Regions from separate parts of the Iodidimonas sp. SYSU 1G8 genome, predicted to be linked through region 2. Evidence: riboswitches for the same ligand, from Rfam matches in the RefSeq annotation. Region 2 holds a riboswitch; each other region holds the start of a gene.
What was found. Region 2 has a riboswitch for cobalamin ahead of WJU17_RS00395 (TonB-dependent receptor). Riboswitches for the same ligand answer to the same signal wherever they lie in the genome.
Positions count from the first base shown of each region.

Region 1: another riboswitch for cobalamin. It lies ahead of WJU17_RS01060 (ribonucleoside-diphosphate reductase subunit alpha); the one in region 2 lies ahead of WJU17_RS00395 (TonB-dependent receptor).
Region 3: another riboswitch for cobalamin. It lies ahead of WJU17_RS14835 (TonB-dependent receptor); the one in region 2 lies ahead of WJU17_RS00395 (TonB-dependent receptor).

Region 1 covers NZ_JBBYXJ010000001.1:214,540-221,790, reverse strand. The annotation lists gene WJU17_RS01070 (lipid-binding SYLF domain-containing protein) at 1-256, shown strand, start outside; gene WJU17_RS01065 (PLP-dependent transferase) at 253-1,554, opposite strand; cobalamin riboswitch at 1,798-2,008, shown strand; gene WJU17_RS01060 (ribonucleoside-diphosphate reductase subunit alpha) at 2,100-4,055, shown strand; gene WJU17_RS01055 (ribonucleotide-diphosphate reductase subunit beta) at 4,046-5,152, shown strand; gene WJU17_RS01050 (thioesterase family protein) at 5,181-6,008, opposite strand; gene WJU17_RS01045 (efflux RND transporter permease subunit) at 6,081-7,251, opposite strand, start outside.
Region 2 covers NZ_JBBYXJ010000001.1:75,970-83,220, reverse strand. The annotation lists gene WJU17_RS00410 (iron ABC transporter permease) at 1-492, opposite strand, end outside; gene WJU17_RS00405 (ABC transporter substrate-binding protein) at 558-1,406, opposite strand; gene WJU17_RS00400 (hypothetical protein) at 1,399-1,974, opposite strand; gene WJU17_RS00395 (TonB-dependent receptor) at 1,992-3,881, opposite strand; cobalamin riboswitch at 4,056-4,271, opposite strand; gene WJU17_RS00390 (iron ABC transporter permease) at 4,331-5,350, opposite strand; gene WJU17_RS00385 (ABC transporter substrate-binding protein) at 5,349-6,170, shown strand; gene cobO (cob(I)yrinic acid a,c-diamide adenosyltransferase) at 6,167-6,784, opposite strand; gene cobN (cobaltochelatase subunit CobN) at 6,781-7,251, opposite strand, start outside.
Region 3 covers NZ_JBBYXJ010000002.1:800,989-808,239, forward strand. The annotation lists gene WJU17_RS14815 (SDR family oxidoreductase) at 1-19, shown strand, start outside; gene WJU17_RS14820 (type III polyketide synthase) at 229-1,305, shown strand; gene WJU17_RS14825 (isoprenylcysteine carboxylmethyltransferase family protein) at 1,338-1,787, shown strand; gene WJU17_RS14830 (DHA2 family efflux MFS transporter permease subunit) at 1,847-3,331, shown strand; cobalamin riboswitch at 3,389-3,588, shown strand; gene WJU17_RS14835 (TonB-dependent receptor) at 3,768-5,735, shown strand; gene WJU17_RS14840 (ABC transporter substrate-binding protein) at 5,740-6,591, shown strand; gene WJU17_RS14845 (iron ABC transporter permease) at 6,588-7,251, shown strand, end outside.

The DNA of each region.
Region 1 (7,251 bases), 140 kb from region 2:
CGCCGTCGAATCCGGCGTCGACAAGGCGACCGGCACAACGACCGGCCGCCGCGACATCTACTATCACGCCGAAACCCAGGGCGGCCTGTTCGCCGGGGTCAGCCTGGAAGGCACCAAGATCAAGTCCCGCAACAAGATGGCGGCCAAGTATTACGGCGGCAGCGTCACCTCGCGCGACATCCTAATCGAGCGCCGTGTCTCGAACCCGCAGGCCGAGGAGCTCCGGACCCTCGTCTCCTCGCAGTCGGGCCTCTAGCCGCCCGACGCGGCCAGGGCCTGCTCCAGGTCGGCGAGAATATCGTCGATATGTTCCAGGCCGATGGACAGGCGCACATAGCCATCGGTCACACCCGTGGCCAGCTGTTCCTCCGGGGATAGCTGGCTGTGGGTCGTGCTGGCCGGATGAATGGCCAGGCTGCGCGCATCGCCGATGTTGGCGACGTGGTAGAACATCTTCAGTGCATCGATGAAACGGCGGCCCGCATCGACGCCTCCCGCCAGTTCGAAGCCGATCAGCCCACCATAGCCCTGTTTCAGGTAGGCGTCCGCCCGGCGGCGCGCCTCGCCCTTCTGCTGGCTCGGATGGATGACGCGGGTGACGTCGCCGCGGGCGGCGAGCCACGCCGCGACCTTGTTGGCATTGGCGCAGTGCCGCTCCATCCGCAGCGGCAGCGTCTCCAGCCCCTGCGCGATCATGAACGCATTCATCGGGCTCAGTGCGGGGCCAAGGTCACGCAGCAGCACTGTCCGCGCGCGCATGATGTAGGCGATGGGTCCCAGCGGCCGGACCGCGTCGGTCCAGACCGCGCCATGATAGCTCGGATCGGGCTGGGTGAGATTGGGCTGACGGTCGGAATGCGCCTCCCAGTCGAAGCGTCCGCTGTCGATGATCATGCCGCCGATCGAAGTGCCGTGACCGCCGATATATTTGGTCAGGGAGTACACGATGATGGCCGCGCCATGGTCAAACGGCCGGCACAGCAGCGGCGCGGCCGTGTTGTCCATGATCAGCGGGATCCCTGCCTCGCGTCCGATGGCCGCCACTTCCGAAATGGGGAAGACCTGCAACTTGGGATTCGGCAACGTCTCGGCGTAATAGGCCCGGGTGCGCGCATCGGTTGCCCGGCGGAAATTCTCCGGGTCGGAGGGATCGACGAAGCGGACCTCGATGCCTTGGGCGCGCAACGTATTGGCGAACAGATTCCAGGTCCCGCCATAGAGATCGGTCGAGCTCACCACATTGTCGCCCGCCGATGCCAGGTTCTGAAGCGACAGCGCCGACGCAGCCTGTCCCGAAGCGACCGCGAGCGCGGCCGCGCCGCCCTCCAAGGCCGCCATCCGGTCTTCCAGCACCCCGGTCGTCGGGTTCATGATCCGGGTATAGACATTTCCCAACTCCTCCAGCGCGAACAGACGGCGCGCATGGTCCGCGTCGCGGAACTGGTAGGACGTGGTTTGATAGATCGGCACGGCCACCGCGCCGGTCGTGGAATCGGCGCGATAGCCTGCGTGGAGCACCAGTGTTTCAGGGTTCGGGCTCTTTGTTCCACTCATGTGAGGCTCCTTGGACGATGCCAGTATGGTTGGCGAGCATGCCCGGCAGCCATGCCGGATGCAACGCCCCCACCTCATGCCGCCGCCAAAACTCCCCCATGCGGGCAGCATAATACCCCTCGTGACCGGAGACAATTCGGGCTCCAGCGCCAAGGTCCGCGGCTTCGCTTGGGGTTGCCGATGTCAACCTGATTATCACGAAATCGCGATCATCAATGCGCTTGACGATACCCCCTGCCGAGCACAAGATGTTGCGTCCACGGTGCCTCGAACAGTCATATTTGGGGTAAAAGGGAAGCCGGGAAGCAGGCAAAAACCCTGCGAATCCGGGGCTGCCCCCGCAACTGTAGGCGGCGAGCAACTGTCGTTCGCGTCACTGGCGGCAACGCCGGGAAGGCCAGGCAGAAGCGGTGACCCGCAAGCCAGGAAACCTGCCGTGGAAGTTGGAAACGTCCCTGGGCGGAGGGCCTTGGGGGTGCATGCCGGAGTTTAGCGCCGGATAGCGTCCTTCGATTCCCCGCCACGAGAAGAGAAAGAAACGCTGTATGTCTTCGCTCGCTTACGACTTCGACCGTAACGGACATCTGGTGCCGCAACAGCAGCCCGCAGCGCGTCTTCCCATTCCACCATCGCAGCTTCCCTTCAAATTCTCGGCGGACGCGTCATCGGCCGAGCCGGCCAAGCGCGCGCCGCTGCCCATGCCGCTGGCGCCGAAGCCGACCCCGGCCGACCTCGTGCTCGATCGCGGCCGCGACGCCCTGCTGACGCCCTTCGGCAAGGCGACGCTCGAAGATCGGTACCTGCTGCCCGGCGAGTCCTACCAGGATATGTTCGCGCGCGTCGCCTGTGCCTATGCCGACGATGTGGAACACGCGCAGCGCATCTATGACGCGGTCTCGCGGCTGTGGTTCATGCCCGCGACGCCGATCCTGTCCAATGGCGGCACCACGCGCGGCCTGCCGATCTCATGCTTCCTCAACACGGTGCCCGATTCCCTCGACGGCATCGTCGACATCTGGAACGAGAATGTCGCGCTGGCGTCCAATGGCGGCGGCATCGGCACCTATTGGGGCAACGTGCGCTCCATCGGCGAGCCGGTGAAGGGCTGCGGCGAGACCTCGGGGATCGTGCCTTTCATCCATGTGATGGACAGCCTGACCCTGGCGATCAGCCAGGGTTCGCTGCGCCGTGGCTCGGCGGCCGTCTATCTGGACATTCACCATCCGGAAATCGAGGAGTTCCTCGAAATCCGCAAGGCGTCCGGCGATTTCAACCGCAAGGGCCTGAACCTGCACCACGGCATCAACGTCACCGATGCCTTCATGGAAGCGGTGCGCGACGGCGCCATGTTCCCTCTGGTCAGCCCGAAGACCGGCCAGACCATCCGCGAGGTCAACGCCCGCCAGCTCTGGCAGCGCATCCTGGAGACGCGCATCCAGACCGGTGAGCCCTACATCCTCAATATCGACGCGGTGAACCGGGCATTGCCCAAGCATCAGCGCGATCTCGGCCTGAAGGTGTCCACGTCCAATCTGTGCAGCGAGATCACCCTGCCGACCGGTGTCGACCACCATGGCGAGGAGCGCACGGCCGTGTGCTGCCTGTCGTCGCTGAACGTCGAGACCTGGGATCAGTGGAACAACGAGCCGGGCTTCATCGAGGATGTCATGCGCTTCCTCGACAACGTGATGACCCAGTTCATCGAAGAAGCGCCCGACAGCATGAAGCGCGCCCGCTATTCGGCGTTCCGCGAGCGGTCGGTCGGCCTGGGCGTCATGGGCTTCCACTCGTTCCTGCAGGCGCGCGGCATTCCCTTCGAGAGCGCCATGGCCAAGTCGTGGAACATGAAAATCTTCCGCAAGATCCGCCGCGAGGCCGACGCGGCCTCGGTCGCGCTGGCGGAAGAGCGCGGCCCCTGCCCCGATGCGCTGGAGCGCGGCATGAAGGCGCGCTTCAGCCACAAGCTGGCCATCGCCCCGACCGCCTCGATCAGCATCATCTGCGGCGGCACCAGCGCCTGCATCGAGCCGATCCCGGCCAACATCTATACCCACAAGACGCTGTCCGGCGCCTTCCCGGTCCGCAATCCGTATCTGCAGGACCTGCTCGCGCGCAAGGGCGAGGATACCGCGGAAACCTGGCAGTCCATCGTCGAGCATGAAGGTTCGGTGCAGCATCTGGCGTGCCTGGACGAAGACGAGAAGGCGGTATTCCGCACCGCGTTCGAGATCGACCAGCGCTGGCTGATCGACCTGGCGGCCGACCGGACGCCCTTCATCTGCCAGAGCCAGTCCCTGAACCTCTATCTGCCAGCGGACATCGACAAGTGGGACTTGCACATGCTGCACTGGACCGCTTGGGAAAAGGGCATCAAGAGCCTGTATTACTGCCGCTCGAAATCGATCAGCCGCGCCGCTTTCGCGGGCCAGCTCGAAAAGGCCGAGATGCACGTGGTCCAGGGTGAGCGCACGGATTACGAGGAGTGCCTCGCATGTCAGTGAGCGACCTGTCCCATGTCGACCCGCGCAGCCTGATCGGTACCGGCAAGGTCGGCCTGCTGACGGCCACCGGCACCTATGACGTCGATCGCTATCCATGGGCCTACGATTTCTGGAAACGCCAGCAGCAGACGCACTGGATGGGCGAAGAGGTGCCGCTTGGCGCGGACATCAAGGACTGGACCTCGGACCGTGTGACGCCGGCCGAGCGCGCCCTGCTGACCCAGATTTTCCGCTTCTTTACCCAGTCGGACGTGGAAGTGGGCGACAACTATCTGAAGCGCTACATCCCGATCTTCCAGCCGATCGAGGTGCAGATGATGATGGCCGCCTTCACCAACATGGAAACGGTGCATATCGACGCCTACGCCCTGCTGCTGAAGACGCTGGGCATGCCGAAGGCCGAATTCGAAGCGTTCCGCGACTATCGTGAAATGCGCGACAAGGCCGACTACATGCACACCTTCGGTGTCGGCACGGTGTCGGACGTGGCCCGTACGCTGGCCATGTTCGGCGCGTTCACCGAGGGCATGTCGCTGTTCGCCAGCTTCGCCATGCTGCTGAACTTCCCGCGCCACAACAAGATGAACGGCATGGGCCAGATCGTGTCATGGTCGGTGCGGGACGAGAGCCTGCACTGCGAGGGCATCATTCGGCTTTACCATCAGTGGAATCGCGAAACCGGCGCCGTGACCAAGGCCGTGCGCGACGACATCATCGACGTGGCCAAGACCATGGTCCATCTGGAGGAACAATTCGTCGATCTGGCCTTTGGCCTGGGCGGGATCCAGGGCATGACCGCCGAGGACATCCGCGCCTATGTTCGTTATGTCGCCGACTGGCGGCTGACCCAGCTGAAGCTGTCGCCCGTGTTCGGCTACTTCAGCGAGCACGACAACACCTACAGCCAGATCAAGGCGCATCCGCTGCCGTGGCTGGTGGAAATCCTGAACGGTGTCGAGCACGCCAACTTCTTCGAGCAGCGCGCCACGGAATATTCGAAGGGCGCGACAAAGGGAAGCTGGGATGGCGCCAATGGCGTCTGGGCCGCCTTCGATGCCAAGCGCCAGCCGAAGGAAGAGCAGAAGCTGCTGGTCTAGGGATCAGGAACCTTGTTTCCGGCCGGCCTCAGGCTCTCGCCTTGGGCGACATCAGCTTCTGGATCTGCCGGGAATCAGCGACCAGCCTGTCCTGCGAATCCCAAATCTCGCCGTCTTCCTCGAAGAATCCGCGCGTCAAAAGGCGCGTGGTGAAACGGAACCGCAGCCACCCCGGCGCGGGGCGCCGGCGCAGATGGGTGGTCAGCTCGATTGTCGGCACCCAGCCGGTCGCGCCGACCACGTTGAAGATCGCCGGCGGCACGGCATCGGCGAACATCAGAACCGAATACAGATCGGGCTCGAGCCCATCCTTGAAACGGATATAGCCCGCCATCTCCCCGACCCCGTGCGGCGTCGCCCTCGCCCAGCCCATGTGGGTGGGGTGAAAGCGCATGTCGATCAGTTCCTGGAACTTGGGCGACTTGCCTTCCACATAGGGGTGCTCGACGCACTCTTCCGGCGGCGGCAGGTCCGGCGGGGTCGCATGCACGACCGACTTGCCGGTCGCCAGATCGAAATCGGTGAAGGTGGCGGTGAAATGGGTTCGCTGCACACCTTCCTGGATCAGCCGGGCCAGGCCGGTCGACGTGGTGAGGCTGCGTCCCAGACGCTCGGTCAGGATCTCGACAGGCCCCGCCGAGGAGCGCTTCATGTAATGTCCGGTAACGGTCAGCGGATGCGGATGCTCTAGCGTGCCAGCCAGGGCCCGGACGGCGATGGCCATCAGGTAACCGCCATTGGGCGTGCCGCCCGCGATGCCCCACGTCTCGTGAAAATTGGCCAGGAAGCGCGTATCCGCGACCTTCTCGACAGCGGTTTCCAGGTCGAAGAATGACGGTGTTCCGTTGGCGGACATGATGTGGCTTCCCTTGCAACTCCGGCGACGGCTTAGCGAAATTCAACGGCGCTGGCAATGGCCGAGGCCCGGCTATTCCCCGGGACGCGCCGCCGGACCCGGTGTCTCAGACTCGTTCTTCGGATCAGGCGATCCGAACGCGATCTTGCCGGCACGCCTGCCGAGCCATGCCTGAATGTCATCGACGATGGTGAAGACGACCGGCACATAGACGAGGCTGAGCACCGTGGAGGTGATCAGGCCACCGATCACGGCAATGGCCATGGGCGAGCGGAACTCGGTATCCGCGCCGATGCCCGCGGCGATCGGCAACATGCCGGCGCCCATGGCGAGCGTGGTCATGATGATCGGCCGGGCGCGCTTGTGGGCGGCGTCCAGCAAAGCCTCGCGCCGCGTCGCGCCCCGCTCGGCGCGGGAGACGATGGCGTATTCGACGAGCAGGATCGAATTCTTCGCCGCGATTCCCATCAGCATGAGGATGCCGATCAGCACCGGGACCGAGAACGGCTTGTCGAGAAGCAGGAGCAGACCGAATGCGCCGCCGAATGACAAAGGCAGCGCGGTCAGGATGGTGATCGGATAGCCGAAGTTCCGGAACAGCAGAGCCAGCACGAAATACATCAGCAGAATGCCGGTCACGAAGGCAAAGATGAAGCCGTTGAGCAGTTCACCCAGATTCTCCACGTCGCCGGTCGGCACCTCGAACACCCCCGGCGGCAGGTTCTTCATGGCCGGCAGCGAATAGACCAGATCGTTGGCCTCACCCAGCGGCAGACCGGCAAGTTCGGCCTCGATCACCGCGTTACGGCGCCGGTCGAGCCGGTCGATCTGCGACGGGCCGGCGCCGAATGAGACATCGGCCACCGACGACAATGGTACGGAACCGCCATTGTTGGTCTGGACGCGCAAATTGCGGATCGTATCCAGGTCGCGGCGCGCGTCCTCCACCAACATCAGGCGAATGGGAATCTGCCGGTTGGGCAGATTGTACTTCGGCAGGTTGACATCGACGTCGCCGAGGGTCGCCACCCTGACCGCCTGCGCGATGGTCTGGGTCGCGACACCCAGAGAGGCGGCTTTGTCCGCCTTGGGTGTGATGAGGATTTCCGGGCGGGCAAGATTGGCCGTGGATGCGACGTTGTTCAGTCCGTCGAGACCGCGCATCTCTCGCTCCAGCTGGCGCGAGGCGCGGGTCAACGCCTCGGCGTCGTCGCTGACCAGCGCGATCTGAAGCTTGGAGCCG
Region 2 (7,251 bases):
GCCCAGCAGCCAGAAGATGATCTCGCTCACCGCCCAGGGATTGGGCGAGAGGTTCATGGCGAGCGAAATCAACGACAGGGAAATGCCGCCAATCGCCATGCCGACGAGAATGAGGGTCAGCGTGCTCGAATCCCGCGCCGCGACCAGATAGAGCACGATGGTCGCGATGGCGGCGCCCGTCAGCGCGGACAGCGGCAAGGCGAACGGGAAGACCGCCGACAAACCAAAGTAGAGGGCGATCACGGCCCCGAGACTCGCGCCGCCGGTAATGCCGACCACGCTCGGCTCGGCCAGCGGATTGCGCAGCAGGCTTTGCAGCACGGCGCCCGCCAATCCGGTGGCCGCGCCGATCAGCAAGGCCAGTATGGTCCTGGGAAGGCGCAGGTCGCGAATGATGGTGACGATTTTTTCGTCCGCGCTGCCCAGCAGTCCCGCGAGAACATCCGATGCAGGCAATGGCACATAGCCGAAACGCAGCGACATGATGGCCATGCCCAGCGCCACCAGTGTCAGAGAAACATTGAGCAGCACGACGTAATGGAGCGACAGCGGCGCCTTCACGGTCTTTCCTCCGGCATGCCCCGGACGCGCTCGGATGCGAGCAGCTCGGCGGCATCGACGACCATGGGCCCGGCACAAGGCCAGAGCTTGCCGGGCACGCCGATTACAGGCTTCTCGTCCATGAGCCGGTGCAGATAGGCATGCGTCATGAAGGTGCGGCGGATCGAACTTTGCGACGTGTCGAAGAAGCTGACGACGAAGCCGTCAGGCGGATCGTTGACCAGCACCTCGAGGGGCAGGGTTCCCCAGCCGACCTGGCCGCGATCCGCCTGGAAATTGTCGAAGCCGCTTGCCCGCATGGCCGTATCGACGAAGGTGTTCAGCCCGGCGCTGCCGCCATCGGGGCGGTAATAGACGAAGCGCGGACGCGGTCCTGGCGGCACGGTTGCGGCGACCGCCGCGCGCCGGCGGCGCATATCCGCCACCATCGCCAGTCCCCGCGCACGCTGGCCGAAGGCCTCGGCCACATGCATCACGGTCTCCTCGATGTCGGCGAATTCCGAACTGAGGTTCAGCCGGATCACGCGGATACCGAGGCGCGTGAGCATCTCTTCCAGCTTGGGTTCGCCGCGCGCATCCATCAGCACCACGTCGGCGCCAACCCCCAGCAGTTCCTCCGCTGTCTTCCGGTTGCGCGGCAGACCCGCCGCCTCGTCGGCGTGAAGGGACAGTGGCCCGGTCGCTTCCTGACTGACCGATGCGATCTGCGCCCGGTCCGCCAACGTCAGAACAAGCTGGTCGCCGCATATGGTGGTCGATGCGACCCGCGGCAGCGCCGACGCGCCGCCGCAAAGGGTGGCGACCGCAACCCCGATGGCCACCGCGAGCCGCGAGGTGTCACGCACCCCGGAACCCCTTGCCAAGCCGATCCAGCCCGTCCGGCTGGTGGCCCGCGTAGTCGGCCATGATCGCGTCCCAGGTCGCCAGCCGCGACCAGTCGGGCGCATCCGCGAGCTGATCCGCGTCGGTGATGAACGGGTTGGCGAAGAAGATGGTGATCTGGGGCTCGCCCTTGCCGTTGAACATCCGGTAGCCCCAGGAAACGGGATGACCCTGCTTGTCCAGCCGGCGGAAGAATTCCGCCCGGCTGGGCCGCCGGTGGGCAATCAGCTCCGGCGGATTGGGGTTGCTGGCAGGCCCCCGATTGGTGCCGATGCACAGATGGAAATGCCCTTTGCCGCCCCAGTGAACGGTGAGATATCCGCCCTGGCAGCTGACGCGCTCCGGCGCGCCCGGCGCCTTCATTTCATAGGCGGCGCCGGGAATCAGCGGCCCGAACGTCAAGGCAGCGTAATGGTTTTCGAACAGATCCCTGAGCAGCCGCTCGAGGAACGCTTCGTCCAACGGCAACGGCCAAACCTGTTCCGTCGCCCCGCTTTCGATGATCGACACCATGGGAATGGGCTGGGTCATGGATCTGTTCTCCCTCGTTACAGGACGTTGAGCGACGCGCGGACGCCGACGAAACCACTCAGCCCATAGGTGCTGTTGCCCCAGTTGAGCATGTAATCCTTGTCGAACAGGTTCACGACGCGGCCATAGAGCTCGAGCTGGTCGTTGACCCGGTAGCTCACCAGCAGGTCCACGGTGACGAAGCCGTCGACCGGCCGATTGACGCCGCTCGACAGGTTTTCGCTCTTGAACCGCGCGCGTGCAGTGATCGACAGGTCCTCCAGCGGATAGATGGTCACCGAGGTCGCTCCCGAATGACGCGGCCGGCCCTTCCAGGTGTTCGCCGGCAGCTTGCGCGAGCTGAGGTAGGTGTAACTCTGGCTGACGCTCAGCCAGGGCGTGATCTGCGCGGTGGCGCCGAACTCGACGCCTTTCGACTTGGACTCGCCGCCCATCCGATAGCCGTTCAGAATGAACTCGATCTCATCCTCGACGTGGCTTTCGAAATAGTTCACCGTCAGATTGATCTGAGGGTCGGCCCAATTCAGGTCGAATCCGGCGTCCCATCCCTGGCTCTCTTCCACGGTCAGGTTCGGATTGCCGTAAGTCGGATCATAGAGCTGGTACAGGCCCGGCGCCTTGGCCCCGGTGCCATAGCTCGCCCGCAGCTTGAGATCGCCGCCTGCCAGCGCCGCCGGCAACACATAGGCGACGGTGCCGCGGTAGGTGTCGAAACCGCCGAACTGGCTGTTGTCGTCATATCGGAAGGCGCCGGTGAGGGTCAGGTTTTCGAGTGGCTTCAGCGCCACTTCCCCGAACACGGATTTGGTATCGACTTTCTCGATGAAGTCACCGGAGAAGGACGTGATCTGGTCGGTGGATTCCTCTTCCAGGTTACCGCCCACGACGACGCTGAGCCATTCCGTCGCATCGAAGGCGCTGGTGTAGTTGAGGTTACGCTTCTTGCCGAGATACTGATCGCCTTCAGGCCGGGTAGACCGGCCGAAATAGAGGCGCTCGGCCTGGTAGTAACTGGCAAGCAGACTGTTGCGCCATCTTCCGTCGAAGGCCTTGTGATTGACCTGGATGGCCGCCGCGTCCTCGTCCTTCTCCACGTTGTCATTGCTCGACACATCGGTGCCAGTGCCATCGAGATCGGAATCCGTCCGGCTGAGGAACCCCGTCGCGACGATTTCCAGATTATCGGTGATCTGGTATCCGATGCGGCCACTGAAGCCGTAGCGGCTATAGGCATCAGGCTCGACCGACGGACCGGCCGTCGGCGCCGCCAGCGACGGACCGTCATTGCGATGGCCGGTCACCGAAAGACGCACATCGAGCGGCCCGGTCTTGCCGTACAGCGACGCGCCGCCGTTGAAGGTGCCGAAGGAGCCGCCCTCCATTTCGCCGTTCAGGGTAAGGCCGTCCTCGGTCGCACGCCTGGTGACGATGTTGATGACACCGCCGATCGCATCGCTGCCATAGAGCGAACTCTGATTGCCGCGCAGCACCTCGATACGAGACACGTCGAGCGCGGTCAGATGGTCCATCTGGAACTGGGTGCTGGTGCTGCTGGGATCGCCCAGCTCGATGCCGTCGATCAGCACGAGAACCTGATCATTGTCCGAGCCCCGGATGCTGAGGTTCGAAAAACCGCCGGGGCGATTGTTGCTGATCTGGATACCCGGCAGATCCTGCAGCAGATCGCGCAGCACCGTTACCTGGTTGGCCTGCAGGTCTTCGGCATCGATGACGCTGAACGAGCTGCCGATCTCGCGCGGCTTGAGGCCGGTGCGGCTCGCGCTCACCACCACTTCTTCCAACGCTGTCGTATCGAGGGTCTGAGCAAATCCCGTACCCGGCATGGCGAGAGCGATCAGGGCGCACGAATACCCCGCTGCCCGCGCTCGCATTGAACGCGCAGTCATAGTTCCTCCATCGGGGGCGACGCCCCGTTATCAGTCGCGGGACGGACTGAGCCAACGATGGTTCATGGAAGGAGTACGAAACGGCCTTTCAAGCCAGACGTCCGCACGGCCCACCCGCAGTTACACAAGGTGTCGCCTCTACGGAGGACCGCTCTTCCAGTTCTTCCCGACCGAAAGACGAGCGACGAAGGTGGCAGGTCTCCTGGCTCTCGGATCTTCACTTCGTCACGCCTTCCCAGGGCAAAAGCCCCAGTGGCTGCGTGTGACGGAAGCTCCCCGATCACAGTTGCGGGTACAGCCCCAGCTTCACTTGACCGCACGCGATGCGGCGTCGTGTTCTGAGTTCCCTTTTGAACCTCCTCTCGGAGGACCACCGGCATCAACGTTACGTACATTTGCAAACACGGGCAATGTGGATTTTTGCACAGCGTCGCGGCGTCGATACCGCCTCACGCCGGCGCGCGGCGGCGCGTCAGCAGGTGCAGGAAGAAGGGCACGCCGAGCATGGCGGTCACGACGCCAAGCCGCAGTTCCGTGGTCGCCGGCACGAGACGGACGGCCACATCCGCCACGGTGAGCAGGGCCGCGCCGGCGAGCGCCGAGGGCAGCAATATGCGCGAGGGCGGCACGTTGCCGAGCAGGCGGATGATATGCGGCACGACGAGGCCGACGAATCCGATAGTGCCTGAAACCGCGACCGCGCCGCCGACCGCCAGGGCGACGCCCGCCACGACCCGCCACTGGACATGGCTCAGATTGAAACCCAGGGCCTCGGCCGCGTCCTCGCCAAGCGCCAGCGCATCCAGACCGCGCCCGTCCCACATCAGCAGGGCGCAGCCCGCGACCATGGACGGCAGCGCCAGCGCCACATGGGTCATGCTCCGGTCCTCCAGGGAGCCGAGCAGCCAGAACGTGATCTCCATGCCCGAGAACGGGTTAGCGGACAGGTTCAGCGCCAGGGAAATCGCCGCGCCCGACAGCGTGCCCACCGCGATACCAGCCAAAATCAGGGTCAGCGGGCTGTCCGCCCGCCGCGACAGGGCCATCACGAAAGACAGGCCGATGACGGCGCTGCCGATGGCCATCAACGGCAGCGCGGCGGGTGTGACGGCCGCGAGGCCGAAATATAGCGCCACCACCGCGCCGAGCGCGGCCGCGCCCGAGGCGCCAAGCACCGATGGATCAGCCAGGGGATTGCGCAGATAGCCTTGCAGGGCGGCGCCCGTCAGCGCCAGCGTCGCGCCCACCGACAGCGACAGGATCAATCGAGGCAAGCGGATTTCCATGACCACCGACCGGATCACGGGATCGCCCTGGCCCAGCACCGCCCGCGACACGTCGCCCCAGCCAATCGGCGCGGGTCCCGTGACGAGGGACAGCCCCGCTGCAAAAATGCACAGCGCGACCAGAACCAGAATGCCGATGCCGCTTGAGCGCCGCGGCGAAACAGGGGTATCAGGAGGCGTCATGAAAACCCTCCTTGCCGTCATCTGTTCCACGGCGCTCCTCGCGGTCGCGGCGCCCGCCTTCGGCGCCCCGCAGCGTATCGTGTCGCTCAACATGTGCGCCGACCAGTATCTGATCGCGCTGGCCGACAGGGATCAGATCGCCGCGCTCTCCGAATGGGCGCGCGATCCGGCCATGTCGTACCAGTCCGAGGCCGCCAGATCGTACCCGGTCGCGACGGGCGCGGCGGAAGCGGTCATGACCCTGAAGCCCGATCTGGTCATCGTGAACAGGTTCCGGCGCCAGGAGACCCAGTCCATTCTCAAGCCCTATGGCTACACGACCATCGAGCTGAGGCCCGCGCGGAACTTCGAGGATATCATCGACCAGACGCGGGAAATCGCCGCCGCCATCGGTCATCCCGAACGGGGCGAGGCGCTGATCGCGCGCATGCGCGCCGAACTGGCGGCCATACCGGCGCCGGACCGCCGGGCTCCCGTCGTCGCGCACTACCAGCGCCGGGGATTCGTTACCGGTACCGGCACGCTGCTCGACGAGGTCATGACCCGGGCCGGCGCGGACAATCTGGCCCGACGCCTGGGCCGAAGCGCCGTCTCCCGGATCACGCTGGAGGAAATCCTGACCGCGCGGCCCGACTACCTCCTCTACACCGAACAGCCCGCCCCGGGCACGGATATGGGAACGGACCTGCTGCTCCACCCGGCGCTGATGGAACGATATGGCCCCTCGCGGCGACTCTATGTGCCGCAGGCGCTCACCATGTGTGGCGGCCCGTCGTTTCCCGACGCCGTACGCGTGCTGCACCGTCAGCTGCACTCCTAGAATTCGATTCCGGGCTGCGCCTTGACGCCGGCACGGAACGGATGCTTCACCAGCGTCATCTCGGTGACCAGGTCGGCGATTTCCATCAGTTCGGCCTTGGCATTGCGTCCGGTCACGATGACGTGGGTATCCGCCGGCTTGCGGCGCAGGAAATCGATGACTTCCTCGAGCGGCAGGTACTCGTAGCGGAGCACGATGTTGAGTTCGTCGCACAGCACCAGCTTGTTGGCCGGGTCCATGATCATGGCCTTGGCCTCGTCCCATGCGCGGCGGGCCGAAGCGATGTCCTTGGCGCGGTCCTGCGTGTCCCAGGTGAAGCCCTCGCCCAGCACCTTGACCGTGACCTGATCGGGAAAGGCGTTCAGCACCGCCATCTCTCCCGTGTCCCACGCCCCTTTGACGAACTGAACGACACCGACCTTGAAGCCGTGGCCGATAGCCCGGCAGACCATGCCCAGCGCGGCCGTCGTCTTGCCCTTGCCCGCGCCGGTGTGAACGATCAGCAAGCCCTTCTCGATGGTCTTGCCTGCGACGATCTTGTCGTGGGAGGCCTTGAGCTTGCGCATCTTCTGGTTGTGGCGGTCGTTCGCCGCCGCGTCGTCGACATGGCTCATGAGATATCTCCGTTGATGTGGTCGAGCAAAAGGCGCGTATCGTTCCGGGCCGGTTTCCAGAGATGGCGGTCCAGCGCCTCTCTGAAACGCTCGGCCATTTCGCGCAAGGCAGCGGGATTGTGTCCGCGCAGGAAGTCCAGCACCGCCGGCTCGGCCAGGTAGGCATCGAACAACTGGTCGAAATGGTGGTCCTTCACCGCCCGGGTCGTCGCCGCGAAGCCGAACAGATAATCGACCGTGGCCGCCATTTCGAAACCGCCCTTGAATCCATGGCGCATGACGCCCTCGATCCATTTGGGGTTGGCCGCGCGGCCCCGGACGATGCGCCCGAGCTCGTCGGCCAGGGTTCGTATCCGGGGTGTCTCGGGGCGGGAATGGTCATTGTGGTAGATCACGGGTTCACCGCCGCGCAGGGCGCTTACCGCCGCGGCGATGCCGCCTTCGAACTGGTAGTAATCATCGGAGTC
Region 3 (7,251 bases), on a different contig from region 2:
CGATTCGCGGCACGCCTGACTGGCCGGCGCTCGTCCGGAGCGCCGCTCGCCAGCAGGCCAGGCGGGCACGGGGATAGACCTGCGCGGGGCGACCGGCGTGACCGGTTCGCCCCCCGTTGAAACCGTGCGGCGCTGGAATACGTTTCACTCTGAGCAGGGCATGTTTTCCGTCCCGAATTGACTTAACAATCCTGTCGGCCGCTTGCGGCGCGCGGGCAAAGGCCGCTGATGACGAGATCGACCGGACTGCCGCGCATCGACCGGACCGGCCTGCTTTCGGTGGCGACGGCGGTCCCGCCGCATCTGCTGACCCAGGTCGATGCGGCCCGTATCGCCCGCACCCTTTTCGCCGCCCGTTACCCTGACTTCGACCGCCTGGAGAAAGTATTCGCCACGACCGGCATCCAAACCCGGCACCTGATACGTCCGGTGGACTGGTATCTGGAACAGCGTGGCTGGGGCGAGCGCACGGAAGGGTACCTGGACGGCGCCTGCGACCTGTTCGTCGATGCCGCGCGCCGCGCGCTCGATGCCGCGGGGTGCCAGGCTTGCGAGGTGGATACGGTCATCACCATCTCGTCCACCGGCATCGCCACGCCCAGCATCGAAGCGCGGGTCCACGGCCGCATGGGTTTCCGGCCCGATGTCCAGCGCGTGCCGGTCTTCGGATTGGGCTGCGCGGGTGGTGTTCAGGGCCTTGCCCTCGCCGACCGTCTGGCCCGCGCCGCGGCCGGTTCCACGGTATTGCTGGTCGCGGTCGAGGTTTGTTCCGCGGCCTTCCGCCTCGATACGCTGACCAAGGCCAATATCGTCGCCACCGCGCTGTTCGGTGATGGCGCCGCGGCCGCCGTGCTTCGATCCGGGGCCGTGGGACTGGCCAGCATCGAGGGCGCGGGCGAGCACCTGTGGGCGGATACTCTGGGCATCATGGGCTGGAGCGTGGACGAAGTCGGTCTCGGGGTGATCTTCGACCGCGAGATTCCACCCTTCGCGCGTGACAATGTCGGACCGGCCATCGACGAAATCCTCCGGCGGATCGGGGTCGAACGGAGTGCCGTCGGCCGGTTCGTCTGTCATCCGGGCGGCGCCAAGGTGGTGCAGGCCCTCGAGGCGACACTGGATCTGGGACAGGGCACGCTCGACCATGAACGCGCCGTCCTCGCGGCCCACGGCAACATGTCGGCCCCGACCGTGCTGTTCGTCATGGACCGCGTGCTGAAGGCGGGGATGCCCGGCCGCGCCGTCATGACGGCGCTGGGACCCGGCTTCTCGTGCGGCTGCGTGTCGCTGGAGCGTGCTGCGTGACCCTCGTCCTGGGCATTCTGGTTTTCGTGACGATGCAGCGGCTGGCGGAACTTGTCCTCGCCAGGCGGAACACGGCCCGGCTCATGGCGCAGGGTGCCATCGAAGCCTCGCCCGGCCACTATCCGCTCATCGTGCTGCTGCACGGCGCCTGGTTGGCCGGGCTCTGGTATCTGGCCGTCGGACAGGACGTGAATGTGGGCTGGCTCGCCGTGTTCGCCGCGCTGCAGGCGCTGCGGGTCTGGGTATTGGTCACGCTAGGCCCGCGCTGGACCACGCGGATCATCATCCTGCCCGGCGCGCCGCTGGTGAGGAAAGGACCCTATCGCTTTCTGAGCCATCCCAACTACTGCGTCGTCGCCGGCGAGATGCTGGTGCTGCCGCTGGTCTTCGGGCTGCTCTGGTATGGTGTTGTGTTCAGCCTGCTGAATGCCGCCATCCTCGCCGTGCGTATTTCGGCCGAGAACAAGGCGCTCGCGCGGTGAGCGTGCCGCCGGCCATGGAAAGACCGGTGTCGGTCGCGACATGGGTGGGCTTTGCCGCCATGTGCCTCGGCATGTTCATGGCGATCCTCGACATCCAGATCGTCGTCACGTCCATGCCGGCGATCCAGAGTGCGCTGGGTATTGCGCCCGAGCGCATGAGCTGGATCCAGACCTCCTATCTGATCGCCGAGATCATCGCGATTCCCCTAACGGGACTTCTGACACGCATGCTCACCATGCGGGTGCTGTTCGTGGCCGCGGTCTGTCTGTTCAGCGCCGCCTCGCTGGGCTGCGCGCTCAGTGACGGGTTCGCCGGGCTGATCGCCTGGCGTGTCGTTCAGGGCTTTGCCGGCGGCGTTCTCATTCCGCTGGTGTTCGCCGCCGTCTTCCTGCTGTTTCCCGCGAGGCTGCAGGGCATCGCCACCACCATTGGCGGCGTCCTCGCCGTGCTGGCGCCCACCATAGGTCCGCTGGTGGGCGGCTGGATCACCGAGACGTTCTCATGGCACTGGCTGTTCCTGGTCAATGTGGCGCCGGGGATGCTCGCCGCCATGCTGGCATTTTTCGCTCTGCCGCGTCAGCGACCCGACTGGAAGCATGCGGCCGTGATCGACTGGCCGGCGCTGCTGCTGATGGCGTCGGCGCTGGCCGCGCTGGAGATCGGGCTCAAGGAGGCGCCGCAACGAGGGTGGGTCTCGACCGTGGTCGTCGGATTGCTGATCCTGAGTGTCGTGGCCTCCATCACCTTCGTGCGCCGGACACTGAAGCGATACTGGCCAATCGTCGATCTCAGGACATTCCATGACCGCCTCTTCAGCGTGGGATGCGTGTTGAGTTTCGTGCTCGGCGTGGGCCTTTACGGCTCGGTTTACCTCATGCCGGTGTTCCTGGGATTCGTCCGGGGCTACGGACCGCTGGAGATCGGCACGGTCATGCTGGTAACTGGCCTGGCCCAGCTGGCGACCGCGCCTCTCGTGGTCTGGCTCGAACGGCGGGTCGACGCGAGGCTGCTGACGGCCTGCGGCTTTACCCTGTTTGGCATCGGCATGGGCATGAGCGTCTTCCAGACTCCGCAGGCGGGCTTCGACGAGATGCTTTGGCCGCAGATCGTGCGTGGCAGCGCGATCATGCTCTGCCTCCTGCCGCCCACGCGTCTCGCGCTGGGTCACCTACCGCCCGAGCGCGTGGCGGACGCCAGCGGCCTGTTCAACCTGATGCGCAATCTGGGCGGGGCGATCGGTATTGCCCTCATCGACACGGTGATCTACGGCCGCGCGGCGCATCATGTCACCCAGCTGGCGGCGGATCTGATGGCTGGCAGCCGCGACGCGGCGCAGTTCGTCGGTTTGCCGCTCAAATTCTTCAAGGGCGTTCCGTTGAGCGGCCTGGACAGCGGCGCCATCGACTTCGCCCGTCCGCTGGTCGAGAAGGCCGGGCTGGTGATGGCGATCAACGAGGCGTGGGCCATGCTGAGTGCGATCACTGTTCTGGCCGTGCTCGCCCTGCTGGCGGTCGCTCCGCGCCGTCGGCGCCCGCGCGGCTGATCCGGAACCGCACGGGAGATACGCCTTTCTCGGCAATTGTAATCCGCCTGTAAGCGGCGTAGGTTCCGCCGCGATGGTGCCCGTGAGGGCTTCAAAGGGAACACGGAAAGGCTGAAGCAGGCCCAGGCCGTGGCTGTCCCCGCAACTGTAAGCGGCGAGTTTCGATGCGATTGACCACTGAGGCCTTGTGCCTTGGGAAGGTGCATCGAGGCGGCGACCCGCGAGCCAGGAGACCTGCCATCGCGTCGTCCTTCCAGCTACCGGGGTAGTGGGTGGTGCGGGTTTCCGCTGTGACGACACCGTAACTGGGTCGCACGCTGGTGGAAGCCGTACAATGGGACGTTGCCTGTCCTTCCTTTCAAGACAAACGACGCGAAACGCGTCCGGCTCGCCGTGCCCGTTCGACCTCCTGACCTTGTGGCTGTGGAGGAAACCGATGCCAATCAATAGAACAAGCCGGCGCAACCGGACATTCGTCAGCGCGGTCGCGCTTTTCGCGGTCGCGACTGGTCACGCCGTCGCCGCCGATGGCGTGCTGCCCGGCGATACCATCGTGGTGACCGGGGCCATGACGCCCGCGCCCGCCTCGGAGCTGGGCTATTCCCTGTCGGTGCTCACCGAGCAGGATATCGTGCAGCGCCAGAATCCGGTCGTCTCGGATCTGCTGCGCAGCGTGCCCAGCGTATCGGTCAGCCGCTCGGGCGGCCCGGGACAGCTCACCCAGATCCGCATGCGCGGCGCGGAAGGCAACCATACGCTGGTACTGATCGACGGCGTCGAGGCCAACGAGCTGAACTTCAACGGCGAATTCGACTATGCCTCGCTGCTGGCCGTGGGCGTCGAGCGAATCGAGGTGCTGCGCGGTGCCCAGAGCGCGCTCTATGGTTCAGATGCCTTGGGCGGCGTCATCAACATCATCACCAAGGGCGGCAAGCCGGGCTTCCAGGCGGAAGGCTCGGTCGAAGGCGGCTCGTTCGGGCAGCGCCAGGTGACGGCGCTGATGTCCGGCGGCGTCGAACGCTTCTATGGCGCGGTCTCTGCCGGCTATTTCGGTACTGACGGCATCAACTTGTCCCGCATGGGCACGGAAAAGGATGGATCGCGCGTCTTCACGGTCAGCGGCAAGGCGACAGCTCTGCTCAGTGACAGCTTCCGGCTGGATGGCACCGCGCGGCTGGTCGACAGCCACAGCGAGACCGACCGGCAGGATTTCGATTTTCCGTCGACGCCGACCAACGGCCTGATCATTGATTCCAGCGACGAGCAGGACAATCGCCAGTTCTATGGCCGGCTGGGCGGCGAACTCTCGCTGTTCGAGGGCACGTGGATTCACAAGGCGGCGGTTCTCTATGCCGACACCGAACGTGAATACATCAACGACAGCAGCGATCTCACGGGCAACAGCGGCTCGCGGCTGAAGTTCGAGTACCAGAACACGGTCAACTTCCAGACCCCGTCCTTTCTCGACGCGGACCACCATGTCACTGTCGCGTTCGAGCGCGAGGAGCAGGATTTCCAGAACTACGGCGCCGTCCCGGACGCGCTGGAGAACCAGAAGCGTTCCGACAGCCAGAACAGCTTCATCGGCGAGTACCGCGTCGGCTTTGCCGAACAGGTGTTCCTGTCCGCCGGCGTGCGTCATGACGACAACGAACTGTTCGCCGACGCCACCACCTACCGCCTCGCGGCGTCCTGGCGGATTCCTGGCAGCGGTACACGCCTGCACGGCAGCCACGGCACGGCGATCACCAATCCCGGCTTCTTCGAACTGTTCGGTTACTTCCCGGATTTCTTCGTCGGCAACCCCGGCCTGAGCCCGGAACGCTCGAGCAGCTTCGACGTCGGTGTCGAGCAGAAGTTCTGGGGTGACCGGATCACCGTCGACGTGACCTATTTCGACGCCAATCTGCACGACGAGATCGTCACGGTATTCGACTCCAATACCTTCCTGACCTCGGTGGAGAATCTGGTCGGCAAAAGCCGCCGCAAGGGTCTCGAGCTGATGCTTTCGGCCAATCTGACGGACGAGCTGTCCATCGGCGGCAGCTATACCTACACCAGCTCCAGGCAGCCGGCCGGCGGTCGTGAAGTGCGCCGTCCCAAGCATCTGGGCAATATCAACGTGAACTACGCGTTCGCGTCCGGTCGCGGCAACGTCAATCTCGACCTGTCGTATAATGGCAAGCAACTCGACAATGAATTCGTCGATACGACGCCTGAATTCATGGTGACGCTCGACGATTACCTGTTGGTGACCCTGGCGGCGAGCTATCGCCTGACCGAAGCCGTCGAAATCTACGGCCGGGTCGAGAATATGATCGACCAGGATTACGAGGAAGTGTTCTCCTACCGCTCCCCGGGCATTGGCGCGTTCGCCGGCCTGCGGGTGAAACTGGGAGAGTAAAGGAATGAAGGCGGCGGGTTGGCATGGCGTTTTGTTCTGCCTGCTCGCCGCCTGTTTCTGCCTGCCCGCCGAGGCGGCGCCCCGGCGCATCGTCTCCATGGGTCTGTGCACCGACCAGCTCGTGATGATGCTGGCCGATGAAGACACCATCCAGTCGGTCCACTGGGTCACGCAGGAAGCGGATGACTCCGCCATGGCCGGACGGGCCGCCCGCTACACAGCCAATCATGGCCTGGCCGAGGAGGTGCTGCGCATGCGGCCGGACCTCGTCTTCGCCGATGGTACCACATCGCCCCTCGCCACCGCCCTGCTGCGGCGCCAGGGCATTCCCATCGTCACCGTGCCCGTCGCCGATACGTTCGAGGGGACACGACGTAACATCCGGCAGGTGGCGGCCGCGCTGGGACGGCCCGCGAAGGGCGAGGCGATGGTCGCCGACTTCGACGCCGCGCTGGTTCGCACGAAGGGCGCCTTGGCCGGCGAAAACAGGCGCGCCCTGGTCTATGGCGCGAACGGCTTCTCCGCCGGCGTGCCCAGCCTGTTCAACGACGTCCTGACCCATCTCGGCTTGACGAATATCGCGGCCAGGCCGGGCATGGCCGGCTGGGTCAGCATGTCGGTCGAGGATGTGCTGCGGGCCGATCCGGATCTGCTGATCCTGGGCGAATATCGTCCCGAAGCGCCCTCCCAGGCCAATCTGATGCTGGAGCATCCGGCGCTGCGGGCCTTGCGGCGTGACCGTCCCGTCGTCAGCGTGGCGACCAATCTCTGGAACTGCGGCACGCCCTTCGTGGCCCGCGCGGCCGCCGTTCTTGTCGAACAGGTGCGCGGCATCGACACGGTGGCGCGGCCATGACGGGGGCGCGCGTCATTCGGGGTCCGGTACTGTACGGGCTGCTGGGCGGCCTCGTCGTCGCGCTGTTCGTGCTCTCCATCATGATCGGGCGCGGCGGCGCGTGGCTTCCCGCGGGAAGCGGCCTCGATCCCGCGGTCGCCGATATCATCCTCTACGAGGTGAGGCTGCCGCGCGCCTTGCTCGGCGTGCTCGCCGGCGCGTCGCTGGGGCTTTGCGGGGCCGCGTTGCAGGGGTTGCTGCGCAACCCGTTGGCCGAACCCGGGCTGGTCGGCGCCTCGAGCGGCGCGGCGCTCGGGGCGGTGATCGTGTTCTATTTCGGCCTGTTCGGCGGCGTGCTCGCCGTGCCGCTCGGCGGGTTCATCGGCGCGCTGGGCGCCCTGCTGCTGCTGTACCTGCTGGCCGGCCGGGCGCCCGAGGCCATGACCCTCATCCTGGCGGGCGTTGCCATCAACGCCTTTGCCGGCGCGCTGACCTCGCTGGCCCTCAATCTCGCCCCCAGTCCTTGGGCGGCGCTGGAGATCGTCTTCTGGATGCTGGGCTCCATCGCCGATCGGGGCATGGAACATGTGATGTTCGCCGCGCCCTTCGCGCTGGCGGGCATGGCACTGGTGACGACGGCGGGCGGCGCGCTCGATGCGCTGAGCCTGGGACAGGACACGG